DNA from 3 places in the Methylocystis sp. ATCC 49242 genome. Region 3 is predicted to be linked to each of the others. Evidence: predicted binding sites of a transcription regulator. Region 3 holds the regulator's gene; each other region holds the start of a gene.

Region 1 (9,527 bases), 2.0 Mb from region 3:
GCTTGCCTGGGTGCAGGCGACTGCTGGCGGGCGCCAAGGCGGGCACAGGAATTTGAAAGCCGGAAAGCCCGCGACCCGGAAAGTTCTCCCCCGGCCGCGAAGATGAGGTTGCAAAAAATTGTCGGCCCATTACGAAGAACGTCGAGCGGCTGGCGTCGGCGTCCGATGGGCGGAAGCCGAGCCGGCGCAGCGGTGGTTTTCCCCGCCTTCTAAATCGTGAGGTTGAAATGACCGCCCGAATCTATCGTCCGGCGCCGAGCGCCACCCAATCAGGTCCGGGAGCCGTCAAACCGTGGCGGCTCGATTTCGATCCGGAATCGCCGCGCACGATCGACCCGCTGATGGGCTGGACCAGCTCCGGCGACATGAAGCAGCAGGTGCGCCTGCGATTCGACACCAAGGAAGAGGCGATCGCCTACGCAGAGCGCAACGGCATTCCTTATCGCGTCGAGGAGCCCAAGGAGAACCTTGCGGCGCGGCGCACAGCTTCCTATTCGGATAATTTCAAGACCAGCCGCATCGGTCTCTGGACACATTGACAGGAGATTTGCCGTCCTCACGGCCCCGTAGCTCAGCTGGATAGAGCAACTGCCTTCTAAGCAGTAGGTCGCAGGTTCGAATCCTGCCGGGGTCGCCAGCCGCGTTTTGCGGCGAAAATCATCGGATGCAGCCCGCCGAGACATTCCCCGAATTCGCCGCTATTCCAGTGGCGCGTGTGAGCCAGTGCACAGTTTACGGCGAAGTCTGATATAGGCTTGTCCGCCATTGAGACGATTCTTATGAGCGTCGCCAGAAACGACATATTTTGGTAGCAGCTTGCGTTCGCGTAGCTCGGGCTCCGTAGCTCAGCTGGATAGAGCAACTGCCTTCGAAGCAGTGGGTCGCAGGTTCGAATCCTGCCGGGGTCACCAGCGCGACGCGGGAAATGAAAACGGAAACAGAAGCAATGCGGCGCATCCGTCCAATATTTGCAGCGATCGCCGCGGGCCTTGCAGCGGCATTTCTGTTGGCTCCCGCGGAAGGGCAGGCCGAGGGCCTGCTCGAATTTCTCTTCGGTCCGGACCCGACGCCGGCCAGGCCTTCGGCTCCGCCGCCGCGCGCGCCCCGCGATTCGGCGTCGAGCCGCCGCGCGAGCGCCCATAAAGGCGCCGTCGGCGAGTTGCGTTTCGCCAAGCCTGGAGAAGGGGGGCCGGGACAGGGCGAGCCGTCGACGGGCGGCTACTGTGTGCGCATCTGCGACGGCTATTATTTCCCCTTGATAAAATCGACCCGCGCCACGCGGCAGCAATCCTGCGAATTCGCCTGTCCTTCCGCGCCGATGGAGATCTACGACGGCGGGAGCATAGAGACGGCGCGCAATTACAAGGGCGAACGCTATACGGCGCTCAAGACAGCCTTCGCCTTCCGCGACAAGGCGTCTGTCAACTGCTCCTGCAATGACCCGAAATCCTCGGCGGCATTTTTCGAGCGCACCGCGCTCACGGACCCCACGCTGCACTCCGGCGACATCGTCGTCGAGGCCAACGGCGCCTTCGTTTACAGTGGAACGACACTGGTGCCGCTCAACCGCGCATCTTTCGTGCCGTCGCAGGTTCGCCAGCGTCTCCGGATGGTCCTGAATCGCGCTCCGGCGAGGAACCCGTCGCTATCCGAGATTTTGACGCCGCAAGAACAGGCGGTCGAGCTAAGCAAGGCCGATCGGACCGGAACCACAACGCGTTAGTCGCATCGCGGTCGCTTTAGCGCTTTACAGCGGGCCGCCAGGCCGGCTAAGTGCCGCTGTCGTTTGTGACAGATTTGTGACAGCGGCGAACCGGCGGAGGCGACGATGCTGTCTTGGTTTCAGGCGCTCATGCCCAGAGAGGAGCGTTTCTTCGACCTCTTCGAGAAGCACGCGGAGACGCTTGTCGCGGGATCGAAGGGGTTGCGGACGCTTCTGGAGGGCGGTGACAACGTCTTTCCATGCAGCCAGGAAATTCGCCGTCAGGAACACGAGGCTGACGCGATCACGCGCGACACGCTGCTCGCCGTGCGGCGCACCTTCATCACGCCATTCGACCGCAGCGACATCCGTGATCTGATCACCGCGATGGACGATACGATCGATCAGATGCATCAGACAGCCAAGGCGACGCTTCTCTATGAGACGCGGGAGTTCGATCCGCAAATGCGTCGGATGGGGGACATCATCGTGCAGGCCGCGGATCTGACCCGCGCGGCGATTCCGCTGCTGCGCGCGATGCATCAGAACGCCGGCAAACTGAACAGCTTCAGCGAGGAAATCTCCCGCATCGAGGAAGAGGCCGACGGGATCCACGACCAGGGGCTGAAGGAGCTGTTCCGCGCGCATCGCCACAGTGATCCGATGGCTTTCGTGGTCGGAGCCGAGATCTACGGCCATCTGGAGAAGGTCGTCGATGGTTTCGAGGATGTGGCGAATCGGGTGACGGGCATCGTCATCGAGCACAACTGAGGGGATACGCGTGGCCGATTCCGCGTTCCTTCTTTATGGCCTCATCGCCGTGGCGCTGGCTTTCGACTTCCTCAATGGTCTGCACGACGCCGCCAACTCCATCGCCACGATCGTATCGACGCGCGTGCTGCGCCCGCAATATGCGGTCTTCTGGGCGGCGGCGTTCAATTTCATCGCCTTCCTTTTCTTTGGCCTGCATGTTGCGCAGACCATCGGCACCGGCATCATCTCGCCGGAAATCATTGACGACAAAGTGATCTTCGGCGCGCTGATGGGCGCCATCGTCTGGAATCTCGTCACCTGGGCGCTGGGCATTCCGTCGTCGAGTTCGCATGCGCTCGTCGGCGGCCTCGTCGGCGCCGGCGTGGCCAAGATCGGAACCGGAGCCATCGTCTGGAGCGGCCTGTTGAAGACCGGCTCCGCAATTGTGCTCTCCCCGGCGCTGGGTTTCGTGCTGGCGCTCATGCTGGTGCTGGCGGTGTCGTGGATTTTCGTGCGCAGGAGTCCTGCCGCGGTCGACAGGCTTTTCCGCACATTGCAATTTGTTTCTGCTTCGCTTTACTCCCTCGGCCATGGCGGCAATGATGCGCAGAAGACGATGGGCATCATTGCGGTGCTGCTTTACTCGCATGGCGTCTATGGCGGCGAGTTTCATGTGCCCTTCTGGGTGGTGCTGACCTGTCAGGCCGCGATGGGCCTTGGCACCCTCTTCGGCGGCTGGCGGATCGTCCACACCATGGGCTCGAAGATCACGCGACTCACGCCCATGCAGGGCTTCTGCGCCGAGACGGGCGGGGCGATCACCCTGTTTCTGGCTACGGGTTTCGGCATTCCGGTTTCGACGACGCATACGATCACCGGCGCCATAGTCGGCGTCGGGGCCGCAAGACGGGCGTCGGCCGTTCGCTGGAACATCGCCAAGGATATTGTCGTCGCATGGATCATCACCATGCCGATGGCGGCCTTCATCGCGGCAATGTTTTACACGTTGGCGAGGCTAGCCGGATGAAGGCTGCCAAAAAGGCGCCGAAGGCCAGGAAGAAAGCTGACGGCGCCGCGACCCGGGTTCAATATGCGGCCCTGCCATGGCGCATTAGCGAGGAGGAGGGCGTCGAGATCCTTCTCGCAACCTCGCGCGACACGAAGCGCTGGGTGATCCCCAAGGGCTGGCCGATGAAGGGCCGCAAGCCCCATATCGCCGCCGCCATCGAGGCCACGCAGGAAGCGGGTCTGCACGGCAAGATCGAGAAGACCAAGCTCGGCGACTACGAGTATGACAAGCGCATGAAAGGCGGCGCTTCCGTCACCTGTCGCGTGGAGGTGTTTTCCCTGCGTGTCGAGCGTCAGCGCAAGAAATGGCCGGAAAAGGGCCAGCGCGTCACGCACTGGTTTCCCTACAGGATCGCCGCCGAACAGGTGGACGAGCTGCAATTGCGCGAGATCATCCTGGCTTTCGGCGCGGCGCTGAAGGCTTAGGCGTTTAGGCGCGCAAAGCCCGCTTCCAGATCCTCCTCGAGATCCGCGACATCCTCCAGCCCGATCGAAAAACGCAGGGCGGGGCCTTCCGCAACCCAGCGGGTCGCCGTGCGATAGGACGAGCAGTCGAAGGGGATCACGAGGCTCTCGTAGCCGCCCCAGGAAAAGCCGATTCCGAAGAGCTCGAGTCCGTCGACAAAGGCGGCGACGGCCTGTTTCGACACAGGTTTCAGAATGACCGAAAACACGCCCGAGGCGCCCGAGAAATCGCGCTTCCAGAGGGCGTGGCCCGGATGGTCGGGCAGGGCGGGGTGCAGCACGCGGGACACCTCCGGACGCGCCGAAAGCCAGCGGGCGATTTCGAGCGCCGCTCGCTCCTGTTCGCGCAAGCGCAGCGCCATGGTGCGCAAACCGCGCAGAGCGAGCGAGGCGTCGTCAGGCCCGGCGCCCATTGCGAACATGTTGAAGGTTGCGCGCAGACGCTTCGCCCATTTGGCGTTTGCGGAAATGAGGCCGAGCAGCAAGTCTGAATGACCGGAGAGATATTTGGTTCCGGCCTCGATTGCGAGATCGCAGCCGCGTTCGTGCGGCGGGAAGTAAAGCGGCGTCGCCCAGGTATTGTCGATGATGACGCAAGCGCCTCTCTCCCGCGCCGCCGCGGCGATGGCGGGAACGTCCTGTATCTCCATGCTCTGCGAGCCGGGCGATTCGAGCAGCACCGCCGTCGTCTCGGGCCTTATCAGCGCGGCGATTTCGGCGCCGATCCGCGGATCGTAATATTCCGTCGTTACCCCGAAGCGCTTCAGAAAACCGTCACAGAAACTCCGTGTCGGCTGATAGGCCGAATCGACGACAAGTACGTGGGCGCCGGCGTGCGTCGCAGTGAGCAAGGCGAGGGCGATGGCCGCAAGGCCGGAGGGGACCAGCACTGTGTCCGCAGCGCCGGCGATTTCGCTCCAGGCGTCCTCCAGCGCGCGCGTCGTTGGCGTGCCCTTGGTGCCGTAGGTGTAGGGCTGCCGCAGCGCTTCGAGATCGGCGAGCGTGGGGAAAAGCACCGTGGAGCCGCGATAGATCGGCGGATTGACGAAGCCGAAATGATCGAATGGCGCGCGGCCGGCCTGGGTCACCAATGTGTCCATGCGCATTTTCCGCCGCTTTTTCCGATTATCAGTGCTCATGCTATTCCCCGGCGCGCCCATGGGCCCCCAGCTTGCGCCGGGCCGGCGCCAAACTAATATACCGACCAACCGAATCCGAGCCCGTCCATGATCGCCCGACGCTTTTTCCTCGCCGTCGCTCTGGCGGTTATGTGCGCGCTGGCCGCCGCGCAGGATGCGGAGGCGCAAATCGAGATTGGTCCGACGCTCAGTGAAATCCTCAAACGCGGCTTTGTCATCTGCGGCATGACCGAAGCGGACGGCTTCGCCGAGCCGCTCGACGGAAACGAATGGCGCGGATTCGACGTCGATATTTGCCGCGCCCTTGCCTCGGCGATTTTCGACGATCCGACAAAAGTGATGTATTCGGCGCTCCCGGCGAAGGAGCGCGCTGCGTCGTTACAGGGCAATTGGGTTGATCTTCTTGCCAGCGGCGCGCCCTGGACGCAGTCGCGAGACACCGGCCAGCGCATCATCTATGCGGGGGTCTCATTATATGACGGCCAGACCTTTCTGGTGCGGCGGCAGCGCAGCTTCGCCTCGGCGCGGGACCTATCGGGCGTCTCGGTCTGCGTGCAGCGTGGCACGTCCTATGAGCTGACGCTCGCCGATTTCTTCAATGTGCGCAAGGCTCCCTATGAGCCGCGCGCCTTCGAGACCTTCGAGGAGGCGGCCGCCGGCTATGAGGCCGGGAAGTGCGACGCGCTGACGGCCGACGCCTCCATGCTCTATGCGGCGCGCGCGAAATTCGCCTCGCCGGCCGACCACGCCGTCCTGCCGGACATGCTGTCGAAGGCGCCGCGCGGGCCTGTCGTGCGGCAAGGCGACGACCAATGGCTCAACATCGTGCGCTGGACGCTCTACGCCATGATCAACGCGGAGGAGCTGCAGGTTTCGATCCTCAACGCCGATCTCGCGCTGAAGTCGGAAAATCCCGACATTCGCCGGCTGGTGGGGGTGGACGGAGATCTCGGGGCGGGTCTCGGTCTCGCGAAGAACTGGGCCTTTCGGATCATCAAGCACATCGGCAATTACGGCGACATGTTCGATCGCAATCTGGGGCCGGCGACCCCTATGGCGATGGACCGGCGGATCAACGCCCTGTGGAGCAACGGCGGGCTGATGTATGCGCCGCCAGTCCGGTGACGGGGGGCGGCGCAAACTTTTATTGGTTTCCGTTACAAATGAAGACGCCTTGTCGAATGACGCGGCGTCTCCTTTTAGGCGGCGGCGAAGAAACCCGATCCTCCGCAGTTCCCTGACCGGGCGACCGATCTTACTTTCTGTTGCTCACGTTGATGATTTCGCCGGGAACGCGCGGAGCGACAGGCGCAGAGTCCTTGTTGCAACTGGCTGAGCCCAACCCGACGGTCCAATCGTTCGGATTCGTCCATTTCGCGTTTTGATTCTTCGCGCAATAGACCCGCACGACGCCGGCGCGTTCGAGTCTTTGCAGCTCAGGATATTCGTAAGCGTAGAAAATGCGGTTCTTCCGGGCGCCTTCGACAAAACACCAGACTTTCACAGGTTTGCCGGTTCTAAGATAGAATTCCTGCGCCATGTCCGCATATCGTTGCGAATATTTGCCCCAAATGACGTCGGCCTGCTCGAAGGTCAGCGGATTTATGTTTCTGTAAATTCGCCCATAAATTGGCACCGTCCAGGCGCTTGGTCCTGCGTTGCCGCGGTCATACCAGTGCTCCACCAACATCCTCACATAAGACGGATATTGCAAGGATGTGGTCTGCCCCTCGTCCCAGATGGCGCAATTTCGCTCGGTCGAGTCCGAGCTGCATTTCTTTCTGTCGTAACCGGGGTTCTGGCCTTCATTGATATTGTCCAGAAGCCGCACAAGGCTCCCGTGATTGCCCCAGCCGGACCAGAAGCCCATATGCACCTGGGTTCCGCGCGCCACCAGAAGCGGTTCGTAGTTTATTGCGTCGGCGAGGAGCAGGTATGTGAACCGGCTATCGCTCGTCATTACGTCCTTGACCTGGAATCTGGTGAATATTGGCGTGTATGGATCGAAATTGTTGTAGCCATACGCATTGGCGCTTCGTCCGGAGGCCTCTTCCGCCTGTCCCGCGCAAGGCAGAACGGCTGAAGCCAGAATTGCGCCGATGGCCAGCAGTAGCGACTTGTATCGTCTCATCCGCGTTTCCCCCCTCGCTTCCAAAGCCCGCCTCGCCACGTCGGTCAGACCCGGCGGCGCATCCGCTATCGCGCTTGAGCGTGCCCCTCGCGACATCAAACATGTCACAGATTGCGTCGTCGTGCTCGTCGTTTCAATTCGGATTTCTCACCCGCGTCCACCAGCGGGAAAGAGCCTCGCGATCCGGCGCGACATCCTCGGCGAGCGGGCCCGCAAAGACGCTCCACTCCTCGCGGAAATGCGGCGACACCGCCGCGATCACCGGAATGCGCGCGGTCATGGCGGCGCGGAAGGCGTCGCAAAGGCCGCCGCGGCTCGCCTCCTGCTTTGCGAATTTACTGATCACGATCAGGTCGGCGCCTGCGCGCGCGGCGCGCTCCACGGCGGCGCAGGCCATGGCGAGTTCGCCCGTGTCGAGATTGCAAGCGACCGAGCCGCGGCCGAGATCCTGCGAGATCGGATAATGCGCGCCGCAGGACAGATCGCGCAGCATGATGCGCGTCTTTCCATCCGGGTCGGCGACGCGCGTCTGCGTCACCCCCGCGATACGCACGCCGGCCGCGGCCAGCTCTTCCGCGAATCGGCGCATGAGACTTTGCACATTTTCGCTGTCTTGCGCCGGCAAGGCGGCGATGGGCGTGGGAGGAAGCTCGTTGCGGATCACTTGACGCCTCGTCGGCTGCGTCGCTCGCCGTTTTCGCGAAAGCCAGGCGAGCAATCTTCGGCGTGGGCGCGCGCAAGCCGCTTCGCCCCCTCTGCGGCCACTTGTTTTGCAAGAGGCGACGCCCGATTTTATATAGCGTTACCATCAAGCGACGTGAACTGCCGTGGGCGATGACCTGAACAAGACGCCGGCGACGCGACCCGCACAGAATAGTGCGATCGACGCATTTCTCGAAAAGGCGAGAAGCGTCACGGATTCGCGCGCCTCGCGGGGACGCCTGATTTTCGCGCTCGACGCCACGATGAGCCGACAGCCCACCTGGGATCTGGCGCAGTCGATACAGGGCGAAATGTTCCGCACGACCGCCGCGCATGGCGGACTGGATGTTCAGCTGGTTTATTTTCGAGGGTTCGGAGAATGCCGCGCTTCACGTTTCGTCTCGGGCGGCGAGGGGCTTGGCGCCCTGATGGCGAAGATTTCCTGTCGCGGCGGCAAGACCCAGATCGGCAGGGTGCTGAGCCATGCGCTCGATGAAACCCGCGCACAGCGCGTGGGCGCTCTGGTCTATATCGGCGACGCGATGGAGGAAAACCCCGACGCTCTCGCGTCGACCGCCGGAGAACTCGGATTGCTGGGGCTCAAAGCCTTCATGTTTCAGGAGGGGGCCGACCTGGAGACGCAGCGCGCCTATCGCGAAATCGCTCGCCTCACGGGCGGCGCCCATGTGGCCTTCGACTCGTCGGCCCCGCGTCGCCTCGCGGAACTGCTAGGCGCGGCGGCGGCCTACGCCGTCGGCGGGATGATGGAGCTGGAGCGTCGGGCGGAGCGGGGCGAGGGAGCCGCGCGCCTGCTTCTGTCGCAGATGGGGGCAAGATAAGCCATGCCTGTCCTTCTCGGATTTTTCGCGCTCGTTCTTACGCTGGTCGCGTTGAAGGCCTACACCAAAGCCTCGCCCGCGGCGCTGGCGCAGATCATCCGGCGGGGCGGCGGCTTCGCGCTCATGGCGCTCGGCGGGCTGCTACTGCTGCGCGGGCGGCTCGACCTCGGGCTGGCGCTCGGAGGGTTCGGCTTCTGGCTGATGGGTTTTTCGGTCCCCCGGGGATTGCGTAACGCTGGGGCAGGGGGCGCTGGCGTATCCCGCGTCCGTTCCGCGATGATCGAGATGGAGCTCGATCACTCCACCGGCGCGATCAGCGGAGTCATCCTTGCGGGAAAGGATGAGGGGAAACGTCTTTCTTCTCTCGCCCGTCCCGCGCTCCTCGAACTTTACGCGATCTGCCAGCGGGACGATCCCGACGGAGCGCGCCTGCTAGAGGCGTATCTGGATCGCCGCTTTCCCGGATGGCGTGCGGCAGGCGATGCGAACCAGAACGCGGGGGGCTTCGGCGCGGGCGAGGCGCGCGCTCGCCGAGCGGGCACGATTTCCGAGGACGAAGCCTATGAAATCCTCGGGCTGAAAAAAGGCGCGGCGGCCGACGAAATCGCGCGGGCGCACCGCGATCTGATGAAGAAATTTCATCCAGACCTTGGCGGGACGACGGCTCTGGCGGCCCGGGTGAATGAAGCCAAGGATGTCCTGATGCGGCGACATCATTGAGGGGCGCC
Region 2 (9,527 bases), 1.3 Mb from region 3:
CCGGCGCGCGACAAGATGACGGCGCCGCGCTACCAGACGCTGCTCGACAAGGACATTCCGCGAGTCGAGCTGCCGGAAGGCGCCGGCGTCCTTCGCGTGATCGCAGGCGAATATGACGGAGTCAAAGGCCCTGCCCGGACTTTCACGCCGATCGACATCTGGGACATTCGGCTCGACAAGGGCGAAGCGGCGAATTTCACGCCGCATGAAGGCCATTCGCTGATAATCGTCGTGCTCGGCGGCGCGATAGAGATCAACGGACAGGCCAGGGCGAAGGAAGCCGAGGTGGTCGTCTTCGAAATGGGCGGCGGAGCGTTGAGCCTGTCGGCGCTGGCCGACACGAAGCTCCTTCTCCTTAGCGGCGAGCCGATCGACGAGCCCGTTGCGCAGCAAGGCCCTTTCGTGATGAACACGGCTGAAGAGATCAAGACGGCGTACGCCGATTACGAGTCGGGTCGTTTCGGCGCCATCGCGCCGCAAGACGCCTGATTAAACGGCGCCGCGCCGTTCGATCGGGCGCGGCGAGAGACGCAGCTCCTCGAGGGTTAGGGCAAGCCGCGAGAAATCCACGGGTTTCGTGAGAAAGGCGTCGACGCCGGCGGCGCGCGCGGCGCTTTCGTCTTCCTCCTGCGCGCTCGCTGTCAGCGCAAGGATCGGCGTCCTCGGCGCGCCGGCGCGCGCCTCGGCGTCGCGAATGCGTCGCGTCGCCTCGCGGCCATCGAGCTCGGGCATGAAGAGATCCATGACGATGACGTCGAAAGGCGGCGACGCGTCGCCAATCGCCGCCCGGACCAACTCCACCGCCTCGGCGCCGTTGCGCGCGCGCGTCACGCTCGCGCCGAGCTTTTCGAGATGACGGGTCAGAATGAGCGCGTTGACGTCATTGTCCTCGGCGACGAGGGCGTTGAGGCCGGCAAGCGCGCGGACAGGTTCGGCGGTTTCGTGTTTCGGCGCGTCGATGCCCGCCGGCGAAAGGCGCGCGACGAGAGAGGCGATTCGGACAGGCTTGACCAGCCATCCGTCGAAATCGCGCAAGGCGGCCTCGCCGAATGCGCGCCGCTCCAGCGGCGAGAAAAGTAGAAACAGGCGCCGCGCCCCGGCCGCGCGCGCCGCCTGCGCGAGACGCGACGTGACGGGCGCGCCCAGGGCGCAATCGACGATCACCACATCGAGCGGCGGCGCGGCCGTCCGTTCGAGGCGGGCGATTCCCGCCGCTTCCCCCCCGGCGACCTCCGCGTCCGCGCCCGCCGATCGCAGGCTGCTCGCGAGATAGGGCGCCTCGAACAGGCTCAAGGCGATGATCAGCGCGCGGCGTCCCGCGAGCGGCCTGGGAGAATCCATCTTCGTCCGCGGCGGAGCGGGCAGCGTGAACGCAAAAGTGGATCCTTCCGGAGATGTGACTGCGAGCGTCAACACGCCGCCCATCTGCGCGACGAGGCGGCGTGAGATGGCGAGGCCGAGACCCGTGCCGCCGTGTCGGCGCGTCTCCGAGGCGTCGCCCTGCTCAAACTCCTCGAAGATCGCGGCGCGCGCCGCCTCTGGCACGCCCGACCCGGTGTCCTGCACTTCGAATCTCAGCATCTCGCCGTCGCGCCCGACTTTGACGCCGACGCCGCCGTGATCGGTGAAATTGACCGCATTGCCGATAAGATTGACCAGCACCTGCCGAAGCCGCGCCGGATCGCCCTCCATCTCCTGCGGCGCCTCCGGCGCAATATGGCTGGCGATTTCAAGCCCCTTTGCGAGTGCGCGGGGCGCGAGTAATTCGACTACGCCTTCAACGAGCGGCGCGAGCGCGAATGTTTCGCGCCTCAATTCGAGTTTGCCCGCCTCGATCTTCGAAAAATCGAGTATGTCGTCGATGAGTTGCGCCAGCGAGCGGCTCGAATCATTGATCGCCTCGACATAGCTCGCCTGCTCGGCGTCGAGACGCGTCATCGCGAGAAGCTGCGCGAGACCCATGACGCCATTCAACGGCGTGCGGATCTCGTGGCTGACAGTGGCGAGAAAGCGCGACTTGGCGAGGCTCGCGGCCTCCGCCCTGTCGCGCGCGGCGGCGGCGGCGCGCAGTTCCCAAATTTCATCGCGCAGGCGTTCGAGCTCAGATTCGACCTGGCCACGACCGCGCTTTCGGGCCGCGACGAAGATCGAGACGGCGAGCAGCGTAACGACAAGCTGCGCCGCGACAAGAATCAGAATGTCCTTCGCGCTCATTCTTCAACCATCAGGCCGCGATCCTTCCAGCCGCAAGCCCCGCGCGGTAGGAGAGCGCCTCCGCAAGATGCGGGCGCGCGACCTGAGCGGCCCCGTCGAGATCGGCGATGGTGCGCGCAAGTTTCAGCACGCGGTGAAATCCTCTCGCCGAAAGCGCGAAACGGTCGGAAGCCTCGCGAATCAGCGTCGTCCCCGCGGCGTCGAGCATGGCGACGCGCTCGATGACGGCGGCTGGCGCGGCGGCGTTGGCGGCGACGCCCGGCAGACCCAGCGCGTCATAGCGGTCGCGCTGCAGCGCGCGGGCGCGTCCGACGCGAGCGGCGACCTCGCGCGACCCTTCCGATGGCGGCGGCAGCACCAGATCGGCGGCGGTGACGGCCGGAACTTCAATTTGAAGGTCGAAACGGTCCAGCAAGGGGCCGGACAGGCGCGCCTGATATTGCGCGACGCAGCGCTCGTTGGGCTGGCGGCGACAGGCGTAGCCCGGATCGAGCGCGTGACCGCATCGGCAGGGGTTCATCGCGGCGACAAGCTGGAAACGCGCGGGATAGACGGCGCGATGATTGGCGCGCGAGACGGCGACCTCGCCGGTTTCGAGCGGCTGGCGGAGACTGTCGAGCGCCTGCGGCTGAAACTCCGGCAATTCGTCGAGAAACAGCACGCCATTATGGGCCAGCGAAATTTCGCCAGGCTTCGCATGCGTTCCTCCGCCGACGAGCGCAGGCATCGAGGCCGAGTGATGCGGCGCGCGGAAGGGACGCCGATCGGTGAGTTCGCCGCCGGCGATCTGCCCGGCGACGGAATGGATCATCGAGACCTCGAGCAGCTCGCGCGGCGTAAGCGGCGGCAGGATCGACGGCAGACGCGCGGCCAACATGGATTTGCCGGCCCCGGGCGGCCCGCTCATGAGAAGATTGTGACCGCCGGCGGCGGCGATCTCCAGCGCGCGCTTGGCGCTCTCCTGCCCCTTGATGTCGGCGAGGTCGGGAAGGTCGGCGGCGAGCGCGCGCACTGCCGGTTCGGGCCGCGCGAGCGCCTGCGTTCCCTTCATGTGATTGACGAGCTGGATGAGCGAACGCGGCGCCAGCACCTCCATGTCGCGCGACGCCCATGCGGCCTCCGGACCACATTCGCGCGGGCAGATCAGCCCCTGCCCCCGCGAGTTGGCGGCCACCGCCGCCGGCAACACGCCCGCGACCGGGGTCAACGTTCCATCGAGCGCGAGTTCGCCGAGCACGACGAAACCGTCGAGCGCGTCCGAAGGAATGGCGCCGATCGCCGCCATGACGCCCAGCGCAATGGGAAGATCGTAATGGCTCCCCTCCTTCGGCATGTCCGCGGGCGCGAGATTGACCGTAATGCGCTTCGCGGGCAGGGCGAGCCCGGAGGCGATGAGCGCGGCGCGCACGCGCTCCCGCGATTCGGCGACGGCCTTGTCCCCAAGGCCAACGACGTTGAAGACAACGGAGCCGCTCGTGATTTGCACCTGCACGTCGACTGGCCGCGCCTCGACGCCTTCGAATGCGACCGTCGCAACTCTCACCGCCATGACCTGCGCTCCGAAAAATTCGGCAAAGCCTGAAACAGCACCAAAGTAGCGTTCAAGCTTTTCACGCGCAAGAACAATGTGAGAACGCCTCATGTGGCTCGAGGGTCCCGGACCGTCGCGCCGCGGCGGATTCATTGGCGCGGCAGTTGCCGAGAAGACAAAATTGTTTAGGCTCCTCTCGACTCGAAGGTTTATCCAGAAGGAGGCCATACTATGCGAAATCTTTTGTGGAGAAGCTCTGCGGCAATGGTTTTCACGGCTGCGACGCTCGGTTCTGCGCCTTCCGCGAGCGCCGCGCAATGCGGCAACGGCCCCGGCGGTTTCGAGCGCTGGAAGCAGGATTTCGCCGAAGAAGCGCGCGCCAGCGGACACGGACCGGGCGCGATCGACGCCCTGATGGGAACCCATTATAATACAGCTACCATCTCGGCCGATCGCGGCCAGAAAAGTTTCCGCCTCTCGCTCGATCAGTTCATGGCCAAACGCGGCGCCTCGGCCATCGTCGCGCGGGGGCGTTCGCTCAAGCGCTCCCAGGCGGCGCTGTTTTCGTCAATTCAGCAACGCTACGGGGTCCCGCCGGGACCGCTTCTGGCCATCTGGGGCATGGAGACGGGGTTCGGCGCCGTGCTAGGGAATCAGCACGCGCTCTCGGCTATTGCGACGCTGGCCTATGACTGCCGCCGGTCGGATTATTTCACGGACCAGCTGAACGCAGCGCTCACGCTGATCGATCACGGAACGCTGTCGCCAAACGCGCGCGGGTCCATGCACGGCGAGATCGGTCAGACGCAATTCCTGCCCAAGAATATCCTCAACTACGGCGGCGGCGGCAATCTCGACAACGCGGGCGCCGCGCTTTCCGCGACGGCGAATTTCCTCCGGGCTCACGGGTGGCGTCCGGGCGCAGGATATCAGCCCGGCGAGCCCAATTTCGATGCGATTCAGGCTTGGAACGCCGCTTCGGTCTACCAACGGGCCATCGCCATTATTGGCCGTCAGATCGATGGCGGGGGCGGCGAGTCCGATTGATCCTTCGGGAGCGGGAGCACGCGCGATTCGGTGCGCAAATCTGAAAGGGTTTGCGCACCGTTGATATAGAACACGGTTTGGCCGGGCGCTCTCTCTTGAATTATCTCTGAAATCTCAGAGAGCCCGCTATTGCCCTCTCTCGCGAACTCGCCAGAAGGGAGCAAGTGGTCGCGCCGGCAAATCTTCGCCGGCGCTAACGGAGCGGCTACTCGGCGGCGGCGCGATAATTGTCAGCGTCGTCCGGATCGTCCTTCGCCTTGCCGGCGCTCGGCTTGTCCGGACTTTCCGCCTCCCCATCCTGATTTGCCGTCGTCTCTCCATGGTCTGCGCCTTGTGGGTCGGCGTCATCCCCGAGTCCCGAATCGGAAAGGGGCGGCGGCGATTTGAAGGCTGCGGCGGCGGTCGCGATCTGCGGCGGCGGGTTGCGCCTGCGGTGGACGAGATAAATGCCTGCGACCGCCAGCACGCCGAGACCCATCATCAGATAGACTGGCAGATCGCGCATGAAAGTCTTGTCGACGGAGAATGGGAAGCGCGACACCCAACGCTCGCCATGCTCGCCGATCACGGTCACGATGCCGACGAAATAGCCGGGCTCGTTGAAAGTATGCTCGAAATTGATCGTGCCGGTCGGATAGATCTTCGGCTCGCGGTAAGCCACGGTCACCGCTTCAAGATTTTCGTTTTCCTTTTCCTCGCCGCCGACGTCCTTGACGATGCGCAGCTCAACCTTCATGTCTCGCAGCTCGGCCTGCTCGGCGTCGAGCACCATGATCATCGGGCCGGTCGAGGGGATGTCTTCGCAAAATTCGTTCTTGGAGGCCTCGGGCAAATAACCGGTGAAATTCATGATGTCGGGGCCGATGAACAGGCGGCACCGACCCTCAGCGGCGCCAAGCCGCCCATGCGCCTCGGCCGGCGCAGCAGCCGCGCCCGCGACGACAAGAAGAGCTGTGGCGGCCAGAAGCCGGAGCGGATCACGGCAACTCATCGTCGGAGCACCCGACAACGCGCCTCGCACCGATCTGCCGAACGATAAGACGAGGCGCGACATTCTCTCATTCAGTCTACTGAACTGAGCAGATTCATCGTCACGCATATTCTCCTCCTGGTCTTCGTGCGACAAGGACACGCGACACTTGGGGTTTGCTTCGCGCCGCGTTTTGCCCTCACCGCGGCCGTGAGGGTCGGACGACGCCGTTGTCGAATGTTACCGCATTCTTGCGCGACAGCAAGGGTGCGACAATCGGTCATCTATACCGCTCTGCACTAATCACGCAGCCGGAAAGCTGGCCTGTCGGCATTCAAATTTCGCCATTCCTACAACAAATAAGCCGTCGTAGCCCGATCGGAAGGGTTTTTGCGCCGCTTTCGCTTGTGCGAAAGGCGGCGGCGCGGGCGCCCCCGAAAACGGGGGCCGAGGGATGTCGAAAGCGGACGATCGCCGGAACGATTAAGCCAAGTATTACCTTAACAAGAGTTCATCCGAGCCCGCCTTGTCACCCAGTTTGGACCAAGCCATATTGCAGGTAGCCAGAGAGGCTAAGGCCACAGCGCGTCGGTAAAGTCCGGGCGACTGGCCATGGAGATCGAGAGGGTCACAATGTCAAACTACGACCGCAACACGAGCTTCGGCTACGGCCGCGGGGTCGCTCGGTCAACGACGGCCGAGATCGACGAGGGGCTGCGCGCCTATATGCTCGGCGTTTATAATTACATGACGATCGGCCTTGCCGTCACGGGCCTGGTCGCGCTCGGCACCTACATGCTTTCGGTGGCCAAGGTCGGCGCCGGCCAGATCATTCTGACCCCATTCGGCCAGATGATCTTCACCTCGCCGCTGCGTTGGGTGATCATTCTGTCGCCGCTCGCCTTCGTGATGTTCCTCGGCGCGCGCGCCACCACCATGTCGGCGGCGACGGCCCGCAATCTGTTCTTCGCCTTCGCGGCGGTGATGGGCCTTTCGATGTCGTCCATCCTGCTGGTCTTCACCGGCGCGTCGATTGCGCGGATATTCTTCATCACCGCAGCCGCTTTCGGCGGCCTCAGCCTTTATGGCTACATGACGAAGCGGGATCTGTCGGCATTCGGCTCCTTCCTGGTGATGGGCGTGTGGGGCCTTGTCATCGCCGGACTCGTCAATCTGTTCCTGCAGTCCACCGGCTTGCAGTTCGCCCTGTCGATCATTGCGGTTCTGGTCTTCGCCGGCCTGACCGCCTGGGATACGCAGAACATCAAGGACATGTATTACGAGGGCGACGGCTATGAAGTCGCGCAGAAGAAGAGCGTGTTCGGAGCCCTCTCGCTCTATCTCGACTTCATCAACATGTTCCAGTCGCTGCTGTATCTGTTCGGCCAGCGCAACGACTGATCCGCCCCGCGATCGTGAAAAGCCCCGCTTCGGCGGGGCTTTTTTGTTGGCCGCTATTCGGCGCCGACCAGTTTCAACCCGCGATCGAGCACGCGAATGACGCGTGCGAGATCATGCCCGCGGCGCATGACGAGGCCGGTGGCGGCGATGACGGCATAGGCGCCCTGCCGACGCGCGAGTTCGGGATTTTTCTCGATACGGTAGAGCGGCGCCTCGCTCGAGCGGCGGAAGATGGAGAAGACGGCCTTCGCCGGCGTGAAGTCCAGCGCGTAATCCCGCCACTCTCCGGCGGCGACTTTCGCGCCATACAGATTGAAGAGCATGTTCAATTCGCGCCGATCGAAAGATACTGGCGCGTAGCTGCGCGCTTCGCCTCGTCCGCGATTCTGCTCGCCCCGTTGCGCGCGGCCGGCGCCCGCCACCACGACGAGGGCGGGCCGGGAGGGGCTGGGCTCCGTCGTCTCCGACTCCGCCATGCAACGATTCTCCTCGAACCTCCTCATGTTCGCGCGATGCGACGCCGGGGGCAAGCCTTTCATGTCAGCCTCGTGACAATAATTGCGGCGATCGGCGCGGCCTTAGCAAATTGGAAAGGAAAAATCACATTTCCGCCGGTATTGAGCCCCTTGCAGGCCAAACGATGTAGACAATATCTACGTGTTGCCCCGACAGGCTTCGCGATGGGCGTTTCCGGTTTTCGTCAGCCCCCCAGCCCCCCGGAATCGCGCGGCGCGAGGATCCTGAGCTATCGTGGCGATGGGCGGGTCGGCCGGGATATTCCCGCGCCGGCTCGTCTGCCCGGCAGATCCGGGACAGCGTGCCGATTCGGCGTTCACAGCCGGCGGTCAGGCGTTTTTTCCAAAGCTCCGGACTTGCAAAATCGTCACGAATAACGAACTCAAGGGCGCGGCCGATTGCGGCCCATTTTCCCCCTTTTATCGTTCTCTCCCGGGATGGAGAGGAATCTTCTTCTGGAGACGCCATGACTGACGACGCTGCTTCCGCCGACGCCGCTTCCCTGTCGCGCGAGCCGAGCGAAGCCGCCAATTTCGGCTTCGAGGCGGATGTCACGCAGCTCCTGGAGCTGATGACGCATTCCGTATATTCGGAGCGCGAGGTGTTCCTGCGCGAGCTGATCTCGAACGCGGCCGACGCCTGCGAGAAACTGCGCTACGAATCGCTTTCCAACGAGAAACTCGCCGCGATGGCGGGCGCGCCGCTGGTGACGATCTCGCTCGACAAGGAGAAACGCACCATAACCGTCGCCGACAATGGTGTCGGCATGTCGCGTGACGAGCTCATCAGCGCGCTCGGCGCGATCGCCAATTCCGGCACGCGCGCTTTCCTCGAAAAGATCGGCAAGGAAGGGAGGGACGCGGGGTCGTCCCTCATCGGCCGATTCGGCGTAGGCTTCTATTCGGTGTTCATGGTCGCCGACAATGTCGAGGTTGCGACGCGCCGCGCCGGCGAGGACAAGGCCTGGCTGTGGACCTCGCAGGGCAAGGGCACATATTCGATCGCGCCGCTCGCGCTCGAAGACGCGCCGCCGGTCGGCGCGCGCGTGACGCTGCATCTCAATTCCGAAAGCGACGAATTCCTCGAGCCGTGGCGCATCGAGAGCATCGTGCGCGAACATTCCGGCGCCGTCTCGACGCCGATCGATCTCGTCGAGGAGCCAGGCAAGGAGCCGCGGCGCATCGCCGACGGCGTCGCGCTGTGGACGAAGCCGAAATCGGAGATCACGGAGGAGCAGTATCTCGACTTCTACCGGCAATTGTCCGGCCAGTTCGACGAACCCGCCCTCACCGTGCACTGGCGCGCGGAAGGCCGCACGGAATATACGGTCCTTGCCTTCATTCCGGGCAGCCGGCCATTCGATCTCTTCGATCCGGGGCGCAAGAGCAAATCGAAGCTCTATGTCCGCCGCGTGCTGATCTCGCGCGAGGTGGACTTGATGCCGGCGTGGCTGCGTTTCGTGCGCATCGTCGTCGACAGCGCCGACATTCCGCTCAACGTCTCGCGCGAGATGGTTCAGAAAAGTCCCGTCATCGCCTCAATCGGCAAGGCGGTCGCGACGCGCATCCTTCAGGAGCTGACGAAGCTCGCGGAAAATGAGCCGGAGAAATTCGCGAAAGTCTGGGAGAACTTCGGCGCCGTTCTGAAGGAGGGCCTGCATGAGGATCCCAGCCGTCGCGACGGTCTTTTCGCCATCGCGCGCTTCGCTTCGACGAAGTCCGAGGGGAAGACGCGCACGCTGAAGGATTACGTGGCCGATCTGCGCGAGAACCAGACGGCTATTTATTATATCGCCGGCGACGATGCGAAGCGCCTTGCCGCGAGCCCGCAGCTCGAAGGATTCCGAGC
Region 3 (9,527 bases):
CAGCAGTCGCACGACATTGTCGCCGGCGAGCACGGTGAGCAACCCTTCCGCGCGCGCGGCGGCGGCGAAGTCGCCATTGGGGACGCGCGTCTTGAGGCCGAACATGAGCCCTTCGCCGCGCACTTCCCCGATGATCGCAGGATAGCGGTCCTCGAGCTCCGCGAGACGCTGGCGCAGCAAGGCGCCGAGCCGCGCGACGCGGAGCATGAAGCCGTCTTCCAGCACCACGTCGAGCACGGCGGAGCCGACAGCCGTCGCCAGCGGATTGCCGCCGAAAGTCGAACCATGCGTGCCGGCCGTCATCCCTTTCGCCGCCTCGCGCGTCGCAAGGCAGGCGCCGATAGGGAATCCGCCGCCGAGCCCCTTGGCGAGCGCGACGACGTCGGGCGTGACGCCGGCATGTTCGCAGGCGAGGAATTTCCCCGTGCGGCCGACGCCGCATTGCACTTCGTCGAGCACGAGCAGCAGGCCGCGCGCGTCGCACAGCTTGCGAATGTCGGAGAGGAAAGCCGGCGGGAAGACGCGCAGTCCGCCCTCGCCCTGAATGGGCTCCAGCAGCACGCCCGCCGTTTCATCCGTGATGGCCTTCTCGACCGCGTCGAGATCGGCGAAGGGAACCTGATCGAAACCCTCGACCGGCGGGCCGAAGCCCTCGAGATATTTCGGATTGCCGCCGGCGGCGATGGTCGCGAGCGTGCGGCCGTGGAAGGCGCCCTCGAAAGTGATCAGACGATAGCGTTCCGGCTGGCCGTTCGCGGCATGATATTTACGCGCGGTCTTGATCGCGGCTTCGACCGCCTCGGCGCCGGAGTTGGTGAAGAAGACGATGTCGGCGAAAGTCGCCTCGGCGAGGCGCCGGGCGAGACGCTCGGCCTGCGGGATGCGAAACAGATTGGAGACATGCCAGGGCTGTTCGGCTGCGGCCTTCAGCGTCGCGACGAGATGCGGATGCTCGTGACCCAGCGACAGGACGGCGACGCCCGACGCGAAGTCCAGATAGCGGTCGCCGTTCTCGGCGACGAGCCAGGCGCCTTCGCCGCGCGCGAAAGAGATGTCGGCCCGCGCATAGGTCGGATAAAGCGCAGAATTCAAAACCGTGCTCCAGTGCTCAGGCGACCGCAACGCCGTGCGGGGCTGAAAAACAAAGCGCCGCCCTTTTCAGGGCGGCATTTTGAGCCCTTGATTTTATGCGCCCGCGCCTCTGCGGTCAAATCTCGGGCCTCGAATGCCGACGCGGCGGTCCTATGGCGCGGGCGAGGAATCGGTTTGCAGGCGTTCCGTGACCTTCGAACTGAGTCTTGAGAGCAACACCCTTGCACAAAGCTTGCAGAAAGCCTGTTGAGAACGCCGCCTTTCGCTTGCCAGCGACTCCCGCCCGTGATTCAACTGGGTCAGTAACGTTTCCTGCCGGCGCTGGCTGCATGTCGCGCCCGGCGTTTCTCGAGTTTCGATCCGCGTCAAGTCGCCGCTGGCGCCCTCCAGCGCAGCGGGCGGTGAAGGATTCTAAATCCGCGCTCGAACCGACCGAGTGGAGGACAGATATGTCTTGGACCGATGAACGCGTCGAGCTGTTGCGTAAACTTTGGAGCGACGGACTCAGCGCGAGCCAGGTCGCAGCCGAACTTGGACCCGGCATCACGCGCAACGCGGTGATCGGAAAGATCCATCGTCTGGGTCTCGCGGAGCGCGCCAAGACCGCCGCCGCGCCGCGACCGCGCGCCGCAAAGGCGCAGCGTCAGGCGGCGCCGCAGCCGCGCGCAGCCGGCCATGTCGTGCATGGCAATGTGGCGCTCGCCTTCGCGCCGCAGGCGATGGTCGTCGCCCGCGCGCAGCCGCAGGAGGAAGAAGTCGTGATCCCGATGTCGGAGCGCGTGACGCTGATGGACCTGCGGGAGTCGATGTGCCGCTGGCCGATGGGCGATCCGACGACGCCGGAATTCCGCTTCTGCGGCGGCAAGTCGCCGATCGGCGGCGGCCCCTATTGCGCCTATCACGCGCGCGTCGCCTATCAGCCCGCGCAGGATCGCCGCCGCGCCCGCGACCAGCTGCGCGCGCCGCGCTACGCCTGACAAAATGAAAGGCCGCGACTTCAGTCGCGGCCGAATGTTTCGTCGAAGGAATAGCCGGCGCCGCGCACCGTGCGGATCGGATCCTTCTCCCGCCCGCGGATCAACGCCTTGCGCAGACGGCCGACATGGACGTCGACAGTGCGCTCGTCGATTTCCGCCGACATGCCCCAGACGCTGTCGAGAAGTTGCGCGCGCGTGAAGACGCGGCCCGGCTTCTCCATGAAATATTCCAGCAACCGATATTCCGTGGGGCCGAGATGAATCTCTCGGCCCGACCGGCGCACGCGATGCGTGTCGCGGTCGAGATCAATGTCGCCCAGCCTCAACTTCGAGGCGACGCGCTCCGGGCGCGCGCGACGCAGCAGCGCGCGCACGCGCGCCATCAGCTCCGGCGTCGAGAAGGGCTTCACCACGTAATCGTCGGCGCCGACGGAAAGACCGCGCACGCGTTCGCTTTCCTCGCCGCGCGCCGTCAGCATGATGATCGGCATGTCGCGGCAGGCCTCGCGCGCGCGCAGGCGTCTGCAAATTTCGAGACCCGAGACGCCCGGCAGCATCCAGTCGAGAATGACGAGGTCGGGCGGCGTTTCCGCGATGCGCAGCTCCGCCTCGTCGCCATTGTCGACATGCTCGACCTGATAGCCTTCGGCTTCGAGATTGTAAGTGAGAAGGAGCGCGAGCGACGCTTCGTCTTCGACAACCAGTATGCGCGGCGCGCGATCGCTCTTGCCCTCCCGCATTACCGCGGGAATGCTGTCATTCATTGCGAAGCCTCTTCACTGTCTCCGCCGAACTGGGCGACGCGTATTTTCGGCCGCTCGGTCGGCATCGGCTCGCCGGTCACGAGATAGACGATCGTCTCGGAAATATTCGTCGTGTGGTCGCCGATGCGCTCGAGATTCTTCGAGCAGAACAGAAGATGCGTGCAGAAGGAGATGTTGCGCGGATCCTCCATCATGAAGGTGAGAAGATCGCGAAACACCGAATCCTCGAGCGCGTCGAGATCGGCGTCGGTCTCCCACACCGCCCGCGCGCGCTCGACGTCGCGCAACGCATAAGCGTCGAGGACGTCCTTCAATTGCATCGACGCGATTTCATGCATCGACTTGAGGCCCACGAGGGCGCGCGGAAAGCGCGCTTCCGACGCGATCTTCAGCGTGCGCTTGGCGATGTTCTTGGCGAGGTCGCCGATCCGCTCGATGTCGCCCGCGATGCGGATCGCGGCGATGCATTCGCGCAGATCCACCGCAAGAGGCTGGCGCCGCGCGATCGTCAGGACCGCGCTTTCCTCGATCTCGCGATGCAGCGCGTCGAGACGCGCGTCGCTCGCGACGACGCGATGGGCGAGATCGACGTTGCAGGTCGACAGCGCCTCCATCGCTTCCGCGAGCATTTTCTCGGCGATGCCGCCCATCTCCGCGATGCGGCGTCCGAGCGCCTCGAGATCGCGGTCGTAGGATTTGACGATATGTTCGCTCATGGCGATCATTCCTTGATTCAGATCAGCCGAAGCGGCCAGTGATGTAATCGAGGGTGCGCTTTTCTCTCGGCTTGTTGAAAACCTCGTCGGTGTCGCCGAATTCGACGAGCTCCCCGAGATACATGAAGGCCGTGTAGTCCGAGACGCGCACCGCCTGCTGCATGTTGTGCGTGACGATCGCGATGGTGTACTGATTGGCGAGTTCCTCGATCAGCTCCTCCACCTTCGCGGTCGAGATCGGATCGAGGGCCGAACAGGGTTCGTCGAAGAGGATGACCTCCGGCTGCACGGCGACGCTGCGCGCGATGCAAAGTCGCTGTTGCTGACCGCCCGAAAGGCCGAGCCCGCTGGTGTGCAGCTTGTCCTTCACCTCATCCCACAGCGCCGCGCCGCGCAGCGCCTCCTCGACGCGGGCATCCATGTCGCCGCGCGAAAGCTTCTCGTAAAGGCGGATGCCGAAGGCGATGTTCTCGTAAATCGACATAGGAAAGGGCGTCGGCTTCTGGAAGATCATGCCGACGCGCGAACGCAGCGCATTGATATCGACGGCGGGATCGAGAATGTTCTCTCCGTCGAGTAGCACCTCGCCCTCGGCGCGCTGGCCGGGATAGAGGTCATACATGCGGTTCATGACCCGCAGCAGCGTGGACTTGCCGCAGCCCGACGGACCGATGAAGGCCGTCACCTTGTTGGCGTAGAGCGGCAGGCTGATGGATTTCAGCGCGCGGGACGAGCCGTAGAAGAAATCGAGGCTGCGCACCGACACTTTGGCCGGCGGTTCCTTGGGAGCGTTGGCGGCGATGTTCATTCAGGATTTCCTCCGTCCGGCGCTGACCGCGCGGGCGATGACCGAAAGAGTCAGAACGGTGACGGTGATCAGCAGCGCGCCCGTCCAGGCGAGTTGCTGCCAGTCCTTGTAGGGCGAGAGCGCGAACTGGAAGATGACGACCGGCAGGCTCGCCATCGGCGCGGCGAGGTCCGAGCTCCAGAACTGATTGTTGAGGGCCGTGAAGAGCAGGGGCGCCGTCTCGCCGGAGACGCGCGCCACCGCGAGCAGCACGCCGGTGACGAGGCCGGCCTTCGCCGCGCGATAGGCGACGCGAGAAATGATCAGCGCGCGCGGCGCGCCAAGCGCCGCCGCCGCCTCCCGCATCGAACCCGGCACGAGCAGCAACATGTCCTCGGTCGTGCGCAGCACAACCGGCACGACCAGGATGGCGAGCGCCACGGCCCCGGAAATTCCGGAGAAATGGCCGATCGGCGCAACGAGGATCGTATAGACGAAGAGTCCGATGACGATCGACGGCGCGCTGAGCAGAATGTCGTTGATGAAGCGCACGACCGTCACGAGCTTCGTGTGTCGGCCATATTCCGCCATATAGGTCCCCGCGAGCAGGCCCAGCGGCGCCCCGATGGCGACGCCGATGACGGTCATCACGAGGGAGCCGGCGATCGCGTTCAGCAGGCCGCCCTGGCTGCCCGGCGGCGGCGTCATCTGCGTGAAGACGGCGGGGGAGAGACCGCGCAGCCCTTCATAGAGAAGGGCCGCGAGAATCAGGAACAGCCAGGCGAGGCCGAAGAGCGCGGCGCCCCAGGCGAGGCCGGTGGCGATCGAATTGCGTCGGCGGCGAGCGGCGTAGAGCGACATGAATTGGCTCCTCAAGCCGATTTCTGCTCGATGCGCATCAGCATGTAGCGCGCGCAGGCGAGAACGATGAAGGTCAGGAAGAAGAGGATGAGGCCGAGCTGGATCAGCGCCGACGTGTAGATGTCGCCCACAGCCTCCGTGAACTCATTGGCGATGGTCGCGGAAATCGTCGTGCCCGGCGCGAAGAGCGAGGGAGCGACCTTGTGCGCATTGCCGATGACGAAAGTGACGGCCATCGTTTCGCCGAGCGCGCGGCCGAGCCCGAGCATCACGCCGCCGATGACGCCGACGCGCGTGTAGGGCAGCACGACATGGCGCATCATTTCCCATGTCGTGCAGCCGATGCCCGCGGCCGCCTCCTTCAGCAAGGGCGGCACTGTCTCGAACACGTCCCGGGAGATGGAAGCGATGAAGGGCAGCACCATGATGGCGAGAATGAAGCCCGCCGTCAGCATGCCGATGCCGTAGGGCGGACCCGCGAACAGCGTCGAGAGGACCGGCACATTCCCGAAAGCCGAAATCACCGCCGGCTGCACATGCGCCTGAATGAAGGGCGCGAAGATGAAGAGGCCCCAGATGCCATAGATGATCGAGGGAATGCCGGCCAGAAGCTCGATCGCGACGCCGATCGGGCGGCGCAGCGGATGGGGGCAGAGCTCGGTGAGAAAGGTCGCGATGCCGAGCCCCACCGGCACCGCGATGAGCATGGCGATGAGCGAGGTGACGATCGTACCGTAGACCGCCGGCAGCGCGCCGAAATTATCCGTGACGGGATTCCAGGCCTGTGACGTCAGAAAGCCGAAGCCGAACGCCTTCATCGACGGCAGGGAGCCGTGAACGAGCGAGACGATCACGCCGCCGAGGATGATGAGAACGGCGATCGCCGCCGCGCGCGTCACCTGATGGAAGACGCGGTCGATGATCGCGATGCGCGCGAGCGACCGGCCGCGGTCCGCGACGGCCGGCTGCGAAACGCTTTGCTCCATTAGTGCATCCGACACGTCGCCCGCTCCATTCACTTCACGCCGGCTCGCTTCGCGCCGGCCTGGCTCGATCGTCATTCGCAACTCCCGACGCCGGTCCGCGAGGACCGACGTCCCTTGATGAAAAGGCCGCCGTCTCCGCGGACGGCGCCTGCCATATTAGTGCGCCAGCGGCTTGCCGTCCGCGCCCTTCACAGTAGCCCAGCTCTTCCTGATGAGCTCGACCACCGGCTTCGGCATCGGAATATAGTCGAGCTCCTCGGCGGCCTTGCCGCCCTTGGCGAAGGCCCAGCCGAAAAACTTCAGCGCCTCGGCCGCGGCCGCCTCGTCCTTCGGCTCCTTCGGGAGCAGGATGAAGCTCGCCGCCGTGATCGGCCATGACTTGGCGCCGGGCTCGTTGGTCAGGATCTCGTAGAAACCGTCGGCATGCGACCAGTCGGCGCCGGCGGCGGCGGCCTGGAAGCTTTCCGTGGCTGGCGCGACGGCCTTGCCGTCCTTGTTGACCATCCTGGTGTAGGTCAGCTTGTTCTGCTTGGCGTAGGCGTATTCGACATAGCCGATCGCGCCCCTGGTGTTCGCCACATTGTTGGCGACGCCCTCATTGCCCTTGGCGCCGATGCCGACCGGCCATTCCACGGCCGAGTTCTCGCCGACCTTGGTCTTCCAGTCCTCGGAGACCTTGGACAGATAGTTGGTGAAGTTGAAGGTGGTGCCGGAGCCGTCCGAGCGATGCACGACGACGATCGGCGCGTTCGACAGTTTGGCCTTCGGATTGAGCTTCTTGATCGCGGCATCGTCCCAGGCGGTGATTTCGCCGAGGAAGATCCTGGCCAGCGTCGCGCCGTCGAGCGTCAGTTCGCCCGCCGCGACGCCGTCCAGATTGACCACCGGCACGATGCCGCCGATGATCTGCGGCCATTGCACGAGGCCCGCCGCCTCGAGATCGGGGGCCTTGAGCGGCTGGTCCGAGGCGCCGAAGGTCACCGTGCGCGCCTTGATCTGCTTGATGCCGCCGCCCGAGCCGATCGACTGGTAGTTCATGCCGTTGCCGGTCTCTTTCTTGTACGTCTCGGCCCATTTGGCGTAGATCGGGTAGGGGAAGGTCGCGCCGGCGCCGGAAATGTCCAGGGCGACCGCCGCGCCCGCCGTCACGGCGAGCGCAAGCGCCGCGCCGGCGCCGCGTTTCAGCATGTTGAAAATCATCTGAGGTCTCTTTCTCAGTTCGAGAACAAAACAGGGGGAGGCGCCCACGGCGCCGTCACAGGCAGTTCCTACCCGACCCACAAAAGGATTTTGTGACAGTTGGATAACAGTAATATGACAGACTTATCGCTTGTATTTTAATGACTATCGCGATTTTGCCGCGTCGGGATCGATCGCCGGCAGCGTCACCTTGAAGAGCGAGCCTTCGCCGAGCGCGGATTCGATCGCGAGCCGGCCCTGGTGGCGCAGCACGATATGCTTGACGATGGCGAGACCGAGCCCTGTGCCGCCCTTGGCGCGGCTCTTGCCGGCGTCCACGCGATAGAAGCGCTCGGTGAGACGCGGAATATGCTCCGGCGCCACGCCCGGCCCGTGGTCGCGCACGGAGAAGGTCGCGACCGCGTCCTTGCGCGTGAGCGAAATCTCGATCGGCTTCTCCCCGCCATTTTCGTTGCGGCCGTATTTGAGCGCATTCTCGATGAGATTCTCGATGATCCGTGCGAGTTCGTCGCGGTCGCCCGGAACGATGACATTGGGCGCGAGATCGAGCGCGAGGGGAATGGCGTCCTCTTCCGCCATCGGGGTCAGCGTATCGACGATATGCGCGACCAGCAGGGTGAGATCGACCGGAGTCGCCGGGCGCACATGCATGTGCTGCTCGATGCGCGACAGCGACAGAAGATCATCGACGAGGCGCGCCATGCGCTGCGCCTGCTCGCGCATGATGCCGAGAAACTTCTCGCGCGCGGCCGCGTCATTTTTCGCCGGGCCCTGAAGCGTTTCGACGAAGCCGAGGAGCGAGGCGAGCGGCGTGCGCAATTCATGGCTGGCGTTGGCGACGAAGTCGACGCGCATGCGTTCGACCCGATGCGCTTCGGTGAGGTCGCGCAGGCTGATCATCGCCGCCGCGTCATAGCCCGGAACGCACATCGGCGCGACATGCGCCTCGAACCAGCGCTCGACCGGCGCCCGCTCGACCCAGACCGTCTTTTCCGCCGCGCCGCCCGCGAGCACGCGCCCGACGGCGTCCAGCATGTCAGGGGAGCGCAGGCTGCGCGACAGAGGCTCTCCGAAGCGCATGGCCGGCGCCAGCGCGCGCGCCGCGCCATTGGCGGCGATGGTCCGCTCCTCCGCGTCGACGACGAAGACCGGTTCCGGCAATGCGTCGATGACAGGTGCGAGCCAGTCGGTCGCCTGATCACGCCATTTTGTCTGCGGCATGAATGAGAGTCCGGTTTGTGCGGAGACGGTCAGGCGCCGCGGTCCTCGAGAATGCGGGCGATGGCGTCGCGCAGGGAGGACCAGCGGCGGGCGCCTTCGTCCGCGCCGAGAACGGCGAGCGCGAAGATGAAGGGCAGGAAGTAATAGATGACGCGGAAAAGCAGAAGCGAGGCGAGAATGCTTCCCTGCGAGGCGCCGGGGAGCGCGTGCAGCATGATCGCCTCGAACACGCCGATGCCCCCCGGCGCGTGGCTGACGACGCCGAGGATGCAGGCGACGACATAGACCGCGACGAAACCCATGAAATCGAGGTCGACGCCCTGCGGCAGCAGCACGTAGAGCGCGCCGGCGGCGGCGCAAAGATCAGCCACGCCGAAGGCGAGTTGCGCCAGCGTCGGGCCGAGACGGGGCAATTCGAGCGCATGGCCGCGAATGTGAATGCGCCGCCGCTCCAGCGCCACCCAGACGCAATAGGCGGCGACCGACGCCGTGACGACGACGCCCAGCGCGATGTGCAAGAAGACCGGGACGTGATCGAGCGCGGCGAGCGCGTCGGCGCCCGTCAGCAGGCTGACGCCGATCATCATCGTCATGCCGAGCCAGAAGGTGACTCCGGTTATGACCGTGATGTTGGCGACCTGCAGGGCGGTGATCTGGACGCGCGAATAAATCCAGTAGCGCACGGCCGCGCCGGTGATGATCGGAAAGCCGAGATTGAAGGAGATCGCATAGCTGGCGAATGAGGCGAGCGCCGCGATGCGATAGGGCGAGCGCATGCGAATTTGATACAGCGCCGAGACGTCATATCCGGTGAGGGCCAGATAGGACAAGGCGGTGAACAGCATTGCGACGAGGATCTGTGCGCCGCTCGTCTCCTTGAGCGCCGTCGCGACGTCGGCGAAATGGATTTTCGACAGGACATT

Evidence for each region. Region 3 encodes PhoB, which activates phosphate uptake and scavenging genes when phosphate is short. Its sites were predicted from a motif close to TGTCATNNANCTGTCAT; they were not measured.
Region 1: MET49242_RS05855 (DUF47 domain-containing protein) is a predicted target of PhoB. The motif match lies at 1,789-1,805, and genes of this name have one in related genera.
Region 2: MET49242_RS09790 (DUF2794 domain-containing protein) is a predicted target of PhoB. The motif match lies at 7,701-7,717, and genes of this name have one in related genera.

Annotation. Positions count from the first base shown of each region.
Region 1 covers NZ_KE124774.1:825,407-834,933, reverse strand. The annotation lists gene MET49242_RS05875 (ETC complex I subunit) at 228-539, shown strand; tRNA gene MET49242_RS05870 (tRNA-Arg) at 561-637, shown strand; tRNA gene MET49242_RS05865 (tRNA-Arg) at 835-911, shown strand; gene MET49242_RS23950 (DUF2865 domain-containing protein) at 926-1,723, shown strand; gene MET49242_RS05855 (DUF47 domain-containing protein) at 1,829-2,473, shown strand; gene MET49242_RS05850 (inorganic phosphate transporter) at 2,484-3,482, shown strand; gene MET49242_RS05845 (NUDIX hydrolase) at 3,479-3,949, shown strand; gene metC (cystathionine beta-lyase) at 3,946-5,127, opposite strand; gene MET49242_RS05835 (transporter substrate-binding domain-containing protein) at 5,215-6,252, shown strand; gene MET49242_RS05830 (hypothetical protein) at 6,383-7,258, opposite strand; gene MET49242_RS05825 (DUF2478 domain-containing protein) at 7,392-7,922, opposite strand; gene MET49242_RS05820 (hypothetical protein) at 8,086-8,799, shown strand; gene MET49242_RS05815 (DnaJ domain-containing protein) at 8,803-9,519, shown strand.
Region 2 covers NZ_KE124774.1:1,570,301-1,579,827, forward strand. The annotation lists gene MET49242_RS09760 (pirin family protein) at 1-489, shown strand, start outside; gene MET49242_RS09765 (ATP-binding protein) at 490-2,214, opposite strand; gene MET49242_RS09770 (YifB family Mg chelatase-like AAA ATPase) at 2,225-3,763, opposite strand; gene MET49242_RS09775 (lytic transglycosylase domain-containing protein) at 4,010-4,792, shown strand; gene MET49242_RS23305 (hypothetical protein) at 4,998-5,783, opposite strand; gene MET49242_RS09785 (Bax inhibitor-1/YccA family protein) at 6,396-7,163, shown strand; gene MET49242_RS09790 (DUF2794 domain-containing protein) at 7,217-7,639, opposite strand; gene htpG (molecular chaperone HtpG) at 8,146-9,527, shown strand, end outside.
Region 3 covers NZ_KE124774.1:2,852,447-2,861,973, forward strand. The annotation lists gene MET49242_RS15915 (aspartate aminotransferase family protein) at 1-1,092, opposite strand, end outside; gene MET49242_RS15920 (GcrA family cell cycle regulator) at 1,542-2,069, shown strand; gene phoB (phosphate regulon transcriptional regulator PhoB) at 2,090-2,833, opposite strand; gene phoU (phosphate signaling complex protein PhoU) at 2,830-3,549, opposite strand; gene pstB (phosphate ABC transporter ATP-binding protein PstB) at 3,572-4,357, opposite strand; gene pstA (phosphate ABC transporter permease PstA) at 4,358-5,197, opposite strand; gene pstC (phosphate ABC transporter permease subunit PstC) at 5,209-6,183, opposite strand; gene pstS (phosphate ABC transporter substrate-binding protein PstS) at 6,340-7,383, opposite strand; gene MET49242_RS15955 (ATP-binding protein) at 7,528-8,604, opposite strand; gene MET49242_RS15960 (lysylphosphatidylglycerol synthase domain-containing protein) at 8,634-9,527, opposite strand, start outside.